DNA from 3 places in the Shinella sp. M27 genome. Region 1 is predicted to be linked to each of the others. Evidence: predicted binding sites of a transcription regulator. Region 1 holds the regulator's gene; each other region holds the start of a gene.
What was found. Region 1 encodes PhoB, which activates phosphate uptake and scavenging genes when phosphate is short. Its sites were predicted from a motif close to TGTCATNNANCTGTCAT; they were not measured.

Region 1 (4,158 bases):
GGAAGCCCGGCGCCTTGGGGCCGAAGCCTTCGATATACTTTTCCTGCCCGCCGGCCGCGATCGTCGCGATGGTGCGGCCGTGGAAGGCGCCGTCGAAGGTGAGGATGTGGAACTTGCCGGGATGGCCCTTGGCGAAGTGATAGCGGCGCGCGGTCTTGATGGCGCATTCCAGCGCTTCGGCACCCGAATTGGTGAAGAACACCTTGTCGGCGAAGGTCGCGTCGGTCAGCCGGCGGCCGAGGCTTTCCTGGCCGGGCACCTCATAGAGGTTGGACAGGTGCCAGACCTTGTCGGCCTGATCCTTCAGCGCGGCAACGAGATGAGGATGCGCATGGCCCAGCGAATTGACGGCGACGCCGGCGGCGAAATCGAGATATCGCTCGCCATCTTCGGCGATCAGCCAGACGCCCTCCCCGCGCGTGAACCGGAGCGGCGCACGCATATAGGTTTCATAGAGCGGCGCGGCATCGGCCATGGCGCGTATCCTCCGAAAAGAGATGCGAAAAAAGACGTCTGACACTTGACTTTTCCGGGCTCCAGAAAAATCAAAAGCCGCCTTTCGGCGGCATGCGGCACTATCGGCATTTCACCTGGGGATGTCAACAAAATCGCACCCCGAGTGACGCTGAACCTCCCGCAGGGTGAGGATTCACGGCACGCGCGGAAGGTGTCTCCATCGAGTCACACCCGACCAGCAAGTTGGGGAAAACCTCGAAATCGATTCGCGCCGATTCCTGCGACTCTTGTCACAGAGTCCACCGGTCTCTAGGTTAAGGACCAATTACTAGACTGCATGCGGCGGAACTAGTCACCAAAAGAGTTGAAGGCGTTCAGGTTCCGGATCTGTCCGGGACGCGACGAGGGATTCCCGCATCGAACGCCGAGCGGAGACGAAAACATGAACTGGACAGACGAGCGCGTCGAAAGACTCAAGAAGCTCTGGGCCGAGGGTTTGAGCGCGAGCCAGATCGCGGCGCAACTCGGCGGCGTCAGCCGCAATGCCGTTATCGGCAAGGTGCACCGGCTCAACCTGCCTGGCCGCGCCAAGGCCGGCGGCACGCAGACCGCCGCCCGCCCGAAGCGCCCGGCGCCGGCGGCCCCCCGCCCCGCGACCTTCCAGGCCCGTGCCGTCACGCCGCGCACCGCAGCCCGTCCGGCAGCGATCGCCAAGGACGACATGGACACGGAATTCGAGGCCGTTGCCGAACAGCTCCCGGTTCCCGCCAACGGCAACAATGTCGTAGTGCCGATGTCGCGCAAGCTGGAACTGACGCAGCTCACCGAGCGCACCTGCAAGTGGCCGATCGGCGATCCGCTGAACGACGACTTCCATTTCTGCGGCAACGAATCCCCTGACAATTCGCCCTACTGCACCTACCACCAGCGCCTCGCCTACCAGCCCTCGGCCGAGCGCCGCCGGATGCGCTGACGGCAATCGATATGAAATGAAAGCGGAGCCGAAAGGCTCCGTTTTTGTTTGAGGCGATGGATGGGCAGCCCAAAAACGCAAACAGGCCCGTAGGGCCCATTTCCGTCCTTGGGAGGAATTGCGTCGCTCAGGTTTCCAGCGAATAGCCGGCGCCGCGGACCGTGCGGATGACGTCCTGCATGTTGGCGAAATTGAGCGCCTTGCGCAGGCGGCCGACATGCACATCGACGGTGCGCTCGTCGACATAGATGTCGTGTCCCCACACACCGTCCAGCAGCTGCGAGCGCGAGAAGACGCGGCTCGGCGAGGTCATCAGGAATTCCAGGAGGCGGAACTCCGTCGGGCCGAGGCGAACCTCGCGGGTGCGACGGTGGACGCGATGCGTCTCGCGGTCGAGCTCGATATCGCCGCAGCGCAGCACCGTCGAGACGACCTCGGGCTTGGCACGGCGCAGCATGGCGCGCACGCGCGCAACCAGCTCCGGCGTCGAGAACGGCTTGACGACATAGTCATCCGCGCCGGTGGCCAGGCCACGCACGCGCTCGCTCTCCTCGCCGCGCGCCGTCAGCATGATGATCGGCAAGCGCTCTGTTTCCGGCCGCTGGCGCAGGCGCCGGCACAGCTCGATGCCGGAAACGCCCGGCAGCATCCAGTCGAGGATGAGGAGGTCGGGCATGCGCTCCTGCAAGCGCATTTCCGCCTCGTCACCCGATAGGATCGTATCGACCTCGAAACCCTCGGCTTCGAGATTGTAGCGCAGGAGAACGCTTAGCGCCTCCTCGTCTTCCACGACGGCTATTCTGGGCACCATGGACAGGGTTCCTGCTCAAACTTACTCGGACGCTTCGGCGATGTCGGCCGCGACGACCGATGTCGACGTGTCGTCCTTCGGGCGCTCGCCCTCGGGCTGGGAGCCGGTCGCCATGTAGTAGATGGTTTCGGCGATGTTGGTCGCGTGGTCGCCGATGCGCTCGATGTTCTTGGCGCAGAACAAAAGATGCGTGCAGGGCGTGATGTTACGCGGGTCTTCCATCATGTACGTCAGGAGTTCGCGGAACAGCGAGGTGTAGATCGCGTCGATCTCGTCGTCACGCTCGCGGATCGCCTTGGCCTTGTCCACCGAGCGGGTGGCGAAGACGTCGAGCACTTCCTTGAGCTGCATCAGCGCGAGTTCGGCGAGATGCTCCAGGCCCCGGGCGAGCTTGCGCGGCATGCCCGAGCTCTGCACGGCAATCACGCGCTTGGCGGTGTTCTTGCCGAGGTCGCCGACGCGCTCCAGTTCGGCAGCGATGCGGATCGTGCCCATGATTTCGCGCAGGTCCGCCGCCATCGGCTGACGCTTGGCGATGGTGACGATCGCCTTTTCGTTGATCTGGCGCTCGGCATTGTCGAGGATGACATCCTCGGAAATGACCTTCTGGGCCAGCGCCACGTCGGTAGAGACGAGGGCGCGGACGGAATCCGCCACCATCTGCTCGGCCGTGCCGCCCATTTCAGAGATGCGGCGGGAGAGGTACTTCAGTTCTTCGTCGTAAATCGAAACAATATGGGTCGATGACATCGTTCTGTCCTTAATGCGCTCGGGTTTCAGGGGCGTCAGCGACGGAAGCGTCAGCCGAAGCGGCCCATGATGTAGTCCTGCGTGCGCTGGTCATCCGGGTTGGTGAACATCTTGTCGGTGTCGTTCTCCTCGACGAGGTTGCCGAGGTGGAACATGGCGGTGCGCTGCGAGACGCGGGCCGCCTGCTGCATGGAGTGCGTCACGATGACGATGGTGAAGTTGGCGCGCAGCTCGTGGATGAGCTCCTCGACCTTGGCCGTCGCGATCGGGTCGAGCGCCGAGCAGGGCTCGTCCATCAGGATGACCTCGGGGCTGACGGCGACGGCGCGTGCGATGCACAGGCGCTGCTGCTGGCCGCCGGAGAGGCCCGTGCCGCCTTCCTGCAGGCGGTCCTTCACCTCGTTCCACAGGCCCGCCTTCTGCAGGCTCTTCTCCACGATGGCGTCCATGTCGGCCTTCGACTTGGCAAGACCGTGGATGCGCGGGCCGTAGGCGACGTTTTCGTAGATCGACTTCGGGAACGGGTTCGGCTTCTGGAAGACCATGCCGACGCGGGCGCGCAGTTCGACGACGTCGATGTTCGGATCGTAGATATCGTCCGCATCGAGCGTGATGCGGCCGGTGACGCGGCAGCCGTCGATCGTGTCGTTCATGCGGTTGAGCGTGCGCAGGAAGGTCGACTTGCCGCAGCCCGACGGGCCGATCAGCGCCGTCACGGTGTTTTCGCGGACGTTCAGGTTGACGTCGTAGAGGGCGCGCTTGTCGCCGTAATAGACCGAAACGTCCTTGCCGATCATCTTGTAGGAAATGTCGTTCATTTTCTTGTCCAGCGCTTTCTCGACTGCTGCTTCTGACATCATGTTCATAGGATCGGTCCTTCTACCAGCGCCGTTCGAAACGGCGGCGCAACAGGATGGCGCCAACATTCATGAGGATGAGGAAGATGAGGAGCACCATGATGGCGCCCGAGGTGCGCTCCACGAAGGCACGCTCGGCCTCGTTCGCCCACATGTAGATCTGTACCGGCAGAGCCGTGGAGGGTTCCAGCGGCGTTCCGGGAATGTCGGCGACGAAGGCGACCATGCCGATGAGCAGCAGCGGTGCGGTTTCGCCGAGCGCATGCGCCAGACCGATGATCGTGCCTGTCAGGATGCCCGGCATGGCGAGC
Region 2 (4,158 bases), on a different contig from region 1:
ATCAAGGTTCCCCAGGGCGGCCAATGGGTGCTGCGCGGCGACCGCGGCATCACCTATGCCAAGCGCGTGCCGGAAAACTCGACGCTCGCCGAGGGCGAATGGTGGCCGGAGGATTACACCGGCGAACCGCTCGTCTCTTTCGCCGCCGAAGAGGGCAAGGAACTCGGCCTGAAGATCGGCGACACCGTGACCGTCAACGTGCTCGGCCGCAACATCACGGCGCGCATCGCCAATTTCCGCACCGTCGAGTGGGAATCGCTGTCGATCAACTTCGTCATGGTCTTCTCGCCCAACACATTCGCCGGCGCGCCGCATGCCTGGCTGGCGACGATGATCGACCCCAAGGCCAGCGCCGAGCAGGAGGCCGCAACGCTGAAAGCCGTCACCAACGCCTTTCCGACGATCACCACGGTGCGCGTCAAGGATGCGCTCGATGTGGTCAACGAACTGGTCGGGCAGCTTGCGACCGCCATCCGCGCGGCGGCGGCGGTGGCGCTCATCGCCTCCGTGCTTGTGCTGGCCGGTGCGCTTGCGGCCGGCAACCGGGCGCGCGTGCACGATGCCGTCGTCCTGAAGACGCTGGGCGCGACGCGGGCGACGCTCATCCGCGCCTTCAGCTACGAATATCTGATGCTCGGGCTGGCCACCGCCATCTTCGCGCTTCTGGCCGGCGGTGTGGCGGCGTGGTTCGTGGTGAGCACGATCATGAAGCTGCCGTCGAGCTTCCTGCCCGATGTCGCCGTGATGACGGTGGTGACGGCCCTCGTCATGACCGTCGGGATCGGCCTTGCCGGCACCTGGCGCATTCTGGGACAGAAGGCAGCACCGGTGCTGCGCGAGCTGTAGAATCATAGGCCTGCGGCCTCCCGTCAGGGTCGCGGGTCTTGTGCGAGACACAATTCATGCGCATATTTACGTCAGGCAAGCTGGAGCCCACAGCGGTTGCCTGGATCCCGACGATGTTCCGGCAACGGAGCGAATAAGCGGGTGCCCGACACCGTACACATTTGGGGCTTTGACCAAGAGGAAAACATGGCTGATCTCCGCAACTACCAGACCCGAACGGCAACGGCCGGCGCCCAGGCCGGCGCCGTCATTGACCAGGGCCTGCGCAGCTACATGCTGCGGGTCTACAATCTCATGGCCTTCGGTCTCGCGATCACCGGTCTCGTGGCGTATTTCGCCTCGCAGGCTGCGATCGCCGATGGCCAGCTGACCGCGTTCGGCCAGGCGATCTACCTCAGCCCGCTGAAGTGGGTTGTCATGCTCGCCCCGCTGGCGCTGGTCTTCTTCCTGAGCTTCCGCATCCACACGATGAGCGTTTCCGCCGCGCAGGCGACCTTCTGGGTCTATGCCGGCCTGATGGGCCTGTCGCTGTCGTCGATCTTCCTGATCTACACGGGCGCCAGCATCGCGCAGACCTTCTTCGTCTCGGCCGCCGCCTTCGGCGCCCTGTCGCTGTTCGGCTACACGACGAAGCGGGACCTGTCCGCGATGGGCTCGTTCCTGGTGATGGGTCTGTTCGGCCTGATCATCGCCTCGCTCGTCAACCTGTTCCTGCAGTCGTCGGCGCTCGACTTCGCGATCTCCGCGATCGGCGTGCTGGTCTTCGCCGGCCTGACGGCCTGGGATACGCAGAAGATCAAGGAAATGTATTTCGAAGCAGACGACGCCACAGTGGCCGGCCGCAAGGCCATCATGGGTGCGCTGACGCTCTACCTCGACTTCATCAACCTCTTCCTCTTCCTGCTGCGTTTCCTCGGAAACCGCGACTAAGTAGAGAAGCCGAAGGGCTGAATGCGAAACCCCGCCTGAAAAGGCGGGGTTTTTGTTTGGGATAAAGAAATGACGACGCTCCGGCACGACGCCCGTGAGCTGGGTTACGTCTCGATGAGACGCAGGACCTTGTCGAAGACCTTCAGCACCTGCTTCAACTCATGGCCGCGCTTGAGGATCGTGCCGTGCTGGTTGACGACGCTGTAGGCGCCCTGTTTGGCGGCGAGCTTCGGATCCTTCTCAATGCGGTAGAGCGGCATTTCGCCGGAGCGTTTAAAGACGGAGAAGACGGCCTTGTCGCGCATATGGTCGATGGCGTAGTCGCGCCATTCACCCTCGCCGACCATGCGACCATAGACCCAGAGGATCGCATCGAGCTCGCGTCGATGGAAGGTTACGGGCAGCGGGTCCTTGCTGCTCCGGTATTCCCTGAGGTCGACCACGACATCGGACGCCTGCAAATCCGGCTGATCAGTCATCGAATCTCCGCACCTTTTCTGTGACGGCACGGTGACAGTGTGCCTGACCGGAGATGAAATGCAAGGCTGAGGGACAAGGCAAGGTGCCGGCTTTGCGATTTCGCAAAAATCCGTCCTGCCGCATTTCAGACAAACAGACGCCCAAATTTAAAGAGAGAGTTCGCCCGTCGCAGCCTGTCCCGGCCATCCGCTTCCCGCGGAAACCGGCCGATCCGGCGAGCGTCTGTCGAGGTTGCCCTGTATTCCGTTGCCGGCAGCTTCGTCCCGGTCCGGTCCGTCTCCTTCGAACCCTCAAGCCCCAGCCCCTCGAAGAAGCCGGACCGGATCTCCCCCAAAAAGGGGAGGTTATCGGGTCGCCTTTTCCCCGGTCAGCACCGTCGCGCCCAGAATGGCACCCGGCGTATCCGCCGTCTTCATACGCTGCAACAGGATGGCACAGCCACCGGCTTTCTTTTTCTTCTTCAGCATATCGGCGGGAAGTACGAGGTTCGTCTCCTTGCCTTCCCACATGCCGATCGTCTCCATGTCGGTGACGGCATGCCAGTAGTTGATCGTCTTGCCGCGGTTTTCACCGGTGTCGATGTTGATCGTGCGCTCACGCTCGAAATAGGCGATCAGGATATTGGCCTTGCCCTCGCCCGCACCAACCCGGATGCGCAGCTCGTCGTTCTTCACCTCGACATCGACGGGCACGTCGAGGCCCTTGCCCTCGGCGGGCATCGTTTCCATGCGGTTGCGGATGCCGGAAATGTCGGCGCCGTTGATGTGTTCGCGGCCGTTCAGCACGGCCTGAGGCGTATAGACGCCGTTGCGGCCGAACATGCGGGCATAGGCATATTGCCGGTCGGTATTGTCCTTGGAGGCGAGCGTGTCCGCCCAGCCGAGATAGTTCCAGTAATCGACATGGTAGGAGAGCGCCACGACCTTGCCCTCGCGAGCAAGCTGCTCCAGCGCCTTGTCGGCCGGCGGGCAGGACGAACAGCCCTGGCTGGTGAAAAGCTCGACGACGCCCTTGGGCTTGAGGCCTTCCTCGGCGGCAGCGGTGCTGGCCCCGAGCATCAGCAGGATCGCCAGACATTCCGGTCTATACAGTCTCGGCATGATCATTTCCAATGAAGCGCCGGCAAAGGCCGGCCTTTTGAAGCCTCATACGCCCTTGCCGCTTCAACAGGAAGTCACGATGGAGTGAGATTTTTGCCTTCTAAAACGGAAAATGCCGGAGCCAAAGGCCCCGGCATTTCAGATTTTAAGCCGACAGAGATCAGGCGGCGAGGTCGCGAAGAACGGTCTGCAGGATGCCGCCGTTGTTCATGTAGGTAACCTCGTCGAGCGTATCGATGCGGCAGAGCAGCGGAACGTCCTTCACCGTGCCGTCCGAGTAGGTGATCTTGGCGATCTTCTTCTCGCGCGGCTTGATGTCGCCTTCCAGGCCTTCGATCGTGACGATCTCGTCGCCCTTGAGGTCGAGCGAGGCCCAGGTCGTGCCGTCCTCGAAGACGAAGGGCACGATGCCCATGCCGACGAGGTTGGAGCGGTGGATGCGCTCGAAGGACTGCGCCACCACGGCCTTGACGCCGAGCAGGTTGGTGCCCTTGGCCGCCCAGTCGCGCGACGAGCCATTGCCGTATTCGACGCCGGCGAAGATGACGAGCGGAACGCCCTCGGCCTTGTACTTCATGGCCGCGTCGTAGATCGACATCTCTTCCTTCGAAGGATAGTGGATCGTGTAGCCGCCTTCCTTGCCGTTCGGGCCGAGCATGTGGTTGCGGATGCGGATATTGGCAAACGTGCCGCGCATCATCACTTCATGGTTGCCGCGGCGCGTGCCGTACTGGTTGAAGTCGGCAACGGCCACACCGTTATCGGTGAGGTAGGCACCGGCCGGAGACGCCGCCTTGATCGA
Region 3 (4,158 bases), on a different contig from region 1:
TGCGCATACCACGACGGGCATGCGGGTAAGGCATGGTCAGGATGTTCATGTGCGTTTGAATCCGCCGGCTAATTGCTGGCGGTACCGACATCACGAGAGCGCCGTAAAAACTCTCGCCAGAGGGGCCCGGCACCAGGGTTCGTCGCGGCAAGGATGTCAAAAGGCCGCGAACCGGATTGTTTTCACCGAAGTTGCCGTCCGCGTCAAGAGGCAGGGTGCCGCAGCCGGTCTAACGCGGCAGCGGGGGTTCTGTTCCCGGTTTTTGTGCCGCTCCCCTGTACCAAGCCCCTCGTCCGTTCCTATATTCGCCGCACAGTGATTTGCCAGAAAGGATCTCCCATGACCGAAACGCCGATCGATCCCGCCCTCGTCGAATGGACCGGCCTCAACGGCCTGCCGCGGTTCGATCTCGTAAGGGACGAGGCCTTTGCGGCGAGCTTCGATGCGGCGTTAGCGGCCCATGAGGCGGAGATCGACGCGATCGCCGGCAATCCCGACGTGCCGACCTTCGAGAATACGGTCGTGGCGCTGGAGATCGCGGGTGACGCGCTGTCTCGGGTCTCTGCCCTGTTCTGGAGCCGCGCCGGTGCGAACACCAACGACACGATCCAAGCGCTGGAACGCCACATCGCGCCAAAAATGTCGCGGCACTATTCGAAGATCGGCACCAATGCCGCGCTCTTCAAGCGCATCGATGCACTGTGGGAAGGCCGCGCGGGCCTGAACCTTTCGCTGGAGCAGGTGCGCGTGCTGGAGCGGCACTGGAAGGGGTTTGTGAAGGCGGGCGCCAAGCTCGCGAAGCCCGAGCAGGACCGTCTCTCGGCGATCAATGAGACGCTGGCCGGTCTCGGCGCGAAATTCGGGCAGAACGTGCTTGCCGACGAGAAGAGCTGGGCGCTGTTCCTCGACGAGGGCGAGGCGCTGGACGGCCTGCCGGATTATCTGAAGGACGCCATGGCGTCGGTGGCGCGGGACCGCGGGCAGGATGGGCGCTATGCCGTCACCCTGTCGCGTTCGATCATCGAGCCCTTCCTTGCCTCCTCCGCCCGCCGGGACCTGCGCGAGCAGGCGTTCCGCGCCTGGGTGGCGCGCGGCGAGAATGACGGCGAGACGGACAATCGCGGCATCGTGAAGGATACGCTTTCGTTGCGTTCGGAAAAGGCCGAGCTGCTCGGCTACGCGAATTTTGCCGCGCTGAAGCTCGACAACACCATGGCGAAAACGCCGGATGCGGTGAACGGGCTGTTGATGCAGGTCTGGGAAAAGGCCGTGGCGCGGGCGCGCGAGGAGGAGGCGGAGCTTGCCACGCTCATTGCGGACGAGGGCCGCAACCACGAGGTCATGCCCTGGGACTGGCGCTACTACGCCGAAAAGCTGCGCGCCAAAAAGTTCAATTTCTCCGAAGCCGAGTTGAAGCCCTATCTCCAGCTCGAAAAGATCATCGACGCCTGCTTCGATGTTGCCGAGCGCCTGTTCGGTATCCGCGCCATCGAGAAGAAGGATGTGCCGGTCTATCATCCCGATGTGCGGGTCTTCGAAATCCGCGATCGCGAGGACAGGCTGGTCGCTATGTTCCTCGGCGATTATTTTGCGCGCTCTTCCAAACGCTCCGGCGCCTGGATGAGCTCCTACCAGAGCCAGCATCGCCTGCCGCTGCCGAACGGTTCGGTCGGTGAGATCCCGATCATCTACAATGTCTGCAATTTCGCAAAACCCGCCGAAGGCAAGCCGGCGCTGCTGTCGCTCGACGACGCGCGCACGCTGTTCCACGAATTCGGGCATGCATTGCACGGCATGCTCTCGGACGTCACCTATCCCTCGGTGTCCGGCACGGGCGTATCGCGCGACTTCGTCGAACTGCCGTCGCAGCTCTATGAGCACTGGCTGACGGTGCCGGAAATCCTGACGCGTTACGCTGTGCACTACCAGACCGGCGAGGCGATGCCGCAGGCGCTGCTCGACAAGGTTCTCGCCGCCCGTACCTTCAATTCCGGCTTCGCGACGGTGGAATTCACCTCCTCGGCGCTGGTCGACATGGCGTTCCACACGCGGGGGCCTGTCGAGGACCCGATGGCGGTGCAGGGGGAGGTGCTGGAGAAGATCGGCCTGCCGAAGTCCATCGTCATGCGCCACGCGACGCCGCACTTCCAGCATGTCTTTTCGGGCGACGGCTATTCGGCCGGCTACTATTCCTACATGTGGTCGGAAGTGCTCGACGCCGATGCCTTCTCCGCCTTCACGGAAACGGGTGATGCCTTCAACCCCGCCATGGCGGCGCGGCTGAAGACCTATATCTACGCCGTGGGCGGCTCGGTCGATCCCGAGGATGCCTACAAGGCCTTCCGCGGCAAGCTGCCGACGCCGGAGGCCATGCTGGAGAAGAAGGGCCTGGCGGCCTGACAAGACCGGGCGCGGGCGGCACGGCTGCCTGCGTCATTCTCCCGTCACCAAAGCTTGGGTGAACCGTCATCCTGCCGTTACCGGACTGACATGTCTCGGCCCGATGTTCTGCCCGTCGATTCGCGGGCTTGGCCGGAGGTGGCATGGCGATTGTTCCCGAGACGCTGACAAGGCGCTCGTTTCTCTTGACCGCAGGGGCCGGTGCGCTGGCGACGTCTTCGGCACTGGCGGTGCCCTATTATGCGCGGCGCCATGGCAGCCCGGTCTTTTCGCATGGCGTGCAATCCGGCGATGTCGATTGTTCCTCCGGCATGGTCTGGGCGCGCACGGACCGGCCGGCGGAGGTGACGCTCGAATATTCGACCACCGACAGTTTTCTCGACATCACGCGTCTGCCGCTTCAAAAGGCGATGGGCACCTCCGACAATGCCGTCAAGGCGATGCTGGAAGGGCTCCTGCCGGACCAGGACATCTTCTATCGCTTCACCGCAAACGATCCTTATTCCAGCCACCTCGTCTCCGAGCCCGTCGTCGGCCGTTTCCGCACGGCGCCGATGCGCAAGCGCTCGGTGCGTTTCGTCTGGTCGGGCGATACGGCGGGACAAGGCTGGGGCATCGACGATGTCGGAATGAAGACCTATTCGACCATGCTGCGCCACGAGCCGGATTTCTTCATCCATTCGGGCGACACGGTCTATGCCGACGGCCCGATACCCGATGAAATTCCGCTGCGCGACGGCGGCATCTGGAAGAACCGCATCGTCACCGACGAGAAGCGCAATGTGGCGCGAACGCTCGAAGAATTCCGCGGCCAGTGGAAGTACAACCTGCTCGACGACCACCTTTTGTCCTTCAACAGCCAGTGCCCGACCTTCTTTCAGTGGGACGACCACGAGGTTTTGAACAACTGGTCGGAATCGAGCGACCTGACCGGCGACCGGCGCTATCCGGAAAAGGATATCGGCATCTACGAGCAGCGCGCGCGGCGTGCCTTCCACGAGATGACGCCGATCCGCTATTTTGCCACGGAACCCGGCCGTATCTTCCGCAAAGTCGCCTACGGGCCGCTGCTCGATGTGTTCTTCGTGGACCTGCGTTCCTATCGCAGCCCCAACAAGGGCGGCACGGAGAACGGCCTGTTCGGCTGGCGGCAGGCGGATTGGCTGCGCCGAGAGCTTGCAGCCTCTGAGGCGGTCTGGAAGGTCATCGCCTGCGACATGCCGCTCGGCCTCGTCATCTGGGACGACTATGCCAACAGCCTGGGTTACGAGGGCGTGGCCGATGGGTTGAACGGCCCGCCGGCGGCGCGCGAGCGGGAGATTGCCGATCTCCTTTCCTTCATGCGCGACAATGCCATTCACAATGTCGTCTGGCTGACGGCGGATGTGCACTACACGGCCGCGCACCACTACGACCCGTCGCGGGCGAAATTCCAGGCGTTCAATCCGTTCTGGGAATTCGTCTCCGGACCGCTGCATTCCGGCACCTATGGGCCGAAGCCGCTCGACATGACCTTCGGGCCGGAGGTGCGCTTCATCAAGGCGTCCTCGGGGGGCATCGACAGCAATCTGCCGCCCTCGGCCGGGCTGCAATTCTTTGGTCTCGTCGATATCAACGGGTCGAGCGAGGAGATGACGGTGCGGCTGATGGACCGGGAGGATCAGGAGCTTTGGCGCGTCGTGTTGCCGCCCGTGCGTTCATCATGATGCGAAGCCCTGCGCCATCGGAGCAACAGAGTTGCGGTCCGCCCCTTTCGCA

Region 2: a site for PhoB is predicted at 2,276-2,292, ahead of ACOZK4_RS02125 (DUF2794 domain-containing protein). Genes of this name have one in related genera too.
Region 3: a site for PhoB is predicted at 2,432-2,448, ahead of ACOZK4_RS26480 (alkaline phosphatase D family protein). Genes of this name have one in related genera too.

The regions. Positions count from the first base shown of each region.
Region 1 covers NZ_JBLZPK010000062.1:1,980-6,137, reverse strand. Annotated here, with positions in the region: gene ACOZK4_RS23665 (aspartate aminotransferase family protein) at 1-475, opposite strand, end outside; gene ACOZK4_RS23660 (GcrA family cell cycle regulator) at 899-1,429, shown strand; gene phoB (phosphate regulon transcriptional regulator PhoB) at 1,557-2,240, opposite strand; gene phoU (phosphate signaling complex protein PhoU) at 2,262-2,990, opposite strand; gene pstB (phosphate ABC transporter ATP-binding protein PstB) at 3,041-3,856, opposite strand; gene pstA (phosphate ABC transporter permease PstA) at 3,870-4,158, opposite strand, start outside.
Region 2 covers NZ_JBLZPK010000007.1:203,603-207,760, reverse strand. Annotated here, with positions in the region: gene ACOZK4_RS02135 (ABC transporter permease) at 1-846, shown strand, start outside; gene ACOZK4_RS02130 (Bax inhibitor-1/YccA family protein) at 1,033-1,776, shown strand; gene ACOZK4_RS02125 (DUF2794 domain-containing protein) at 1,881-2,255, opposite strand; gene ACOZK4_RS02120 (DUF1223 domain-containing protein) at 2,601-3,314, opposite strand; gene acnA (aconitate hydratase AcnA) at 3,517-4,158, opposite strand, start outside.
Region 3 covers NZ_JBLZPK010000075.1:451-4,608, forward strand. Annotated here, with positions in the region: gene ACOZK4_RS26475 (M3 family metallopeptidase) at 340-2,400, shown strand; gene ACOZK4_RS26480 (alkaline phosphatase D family protein) at 2,544-4,106, shown strand.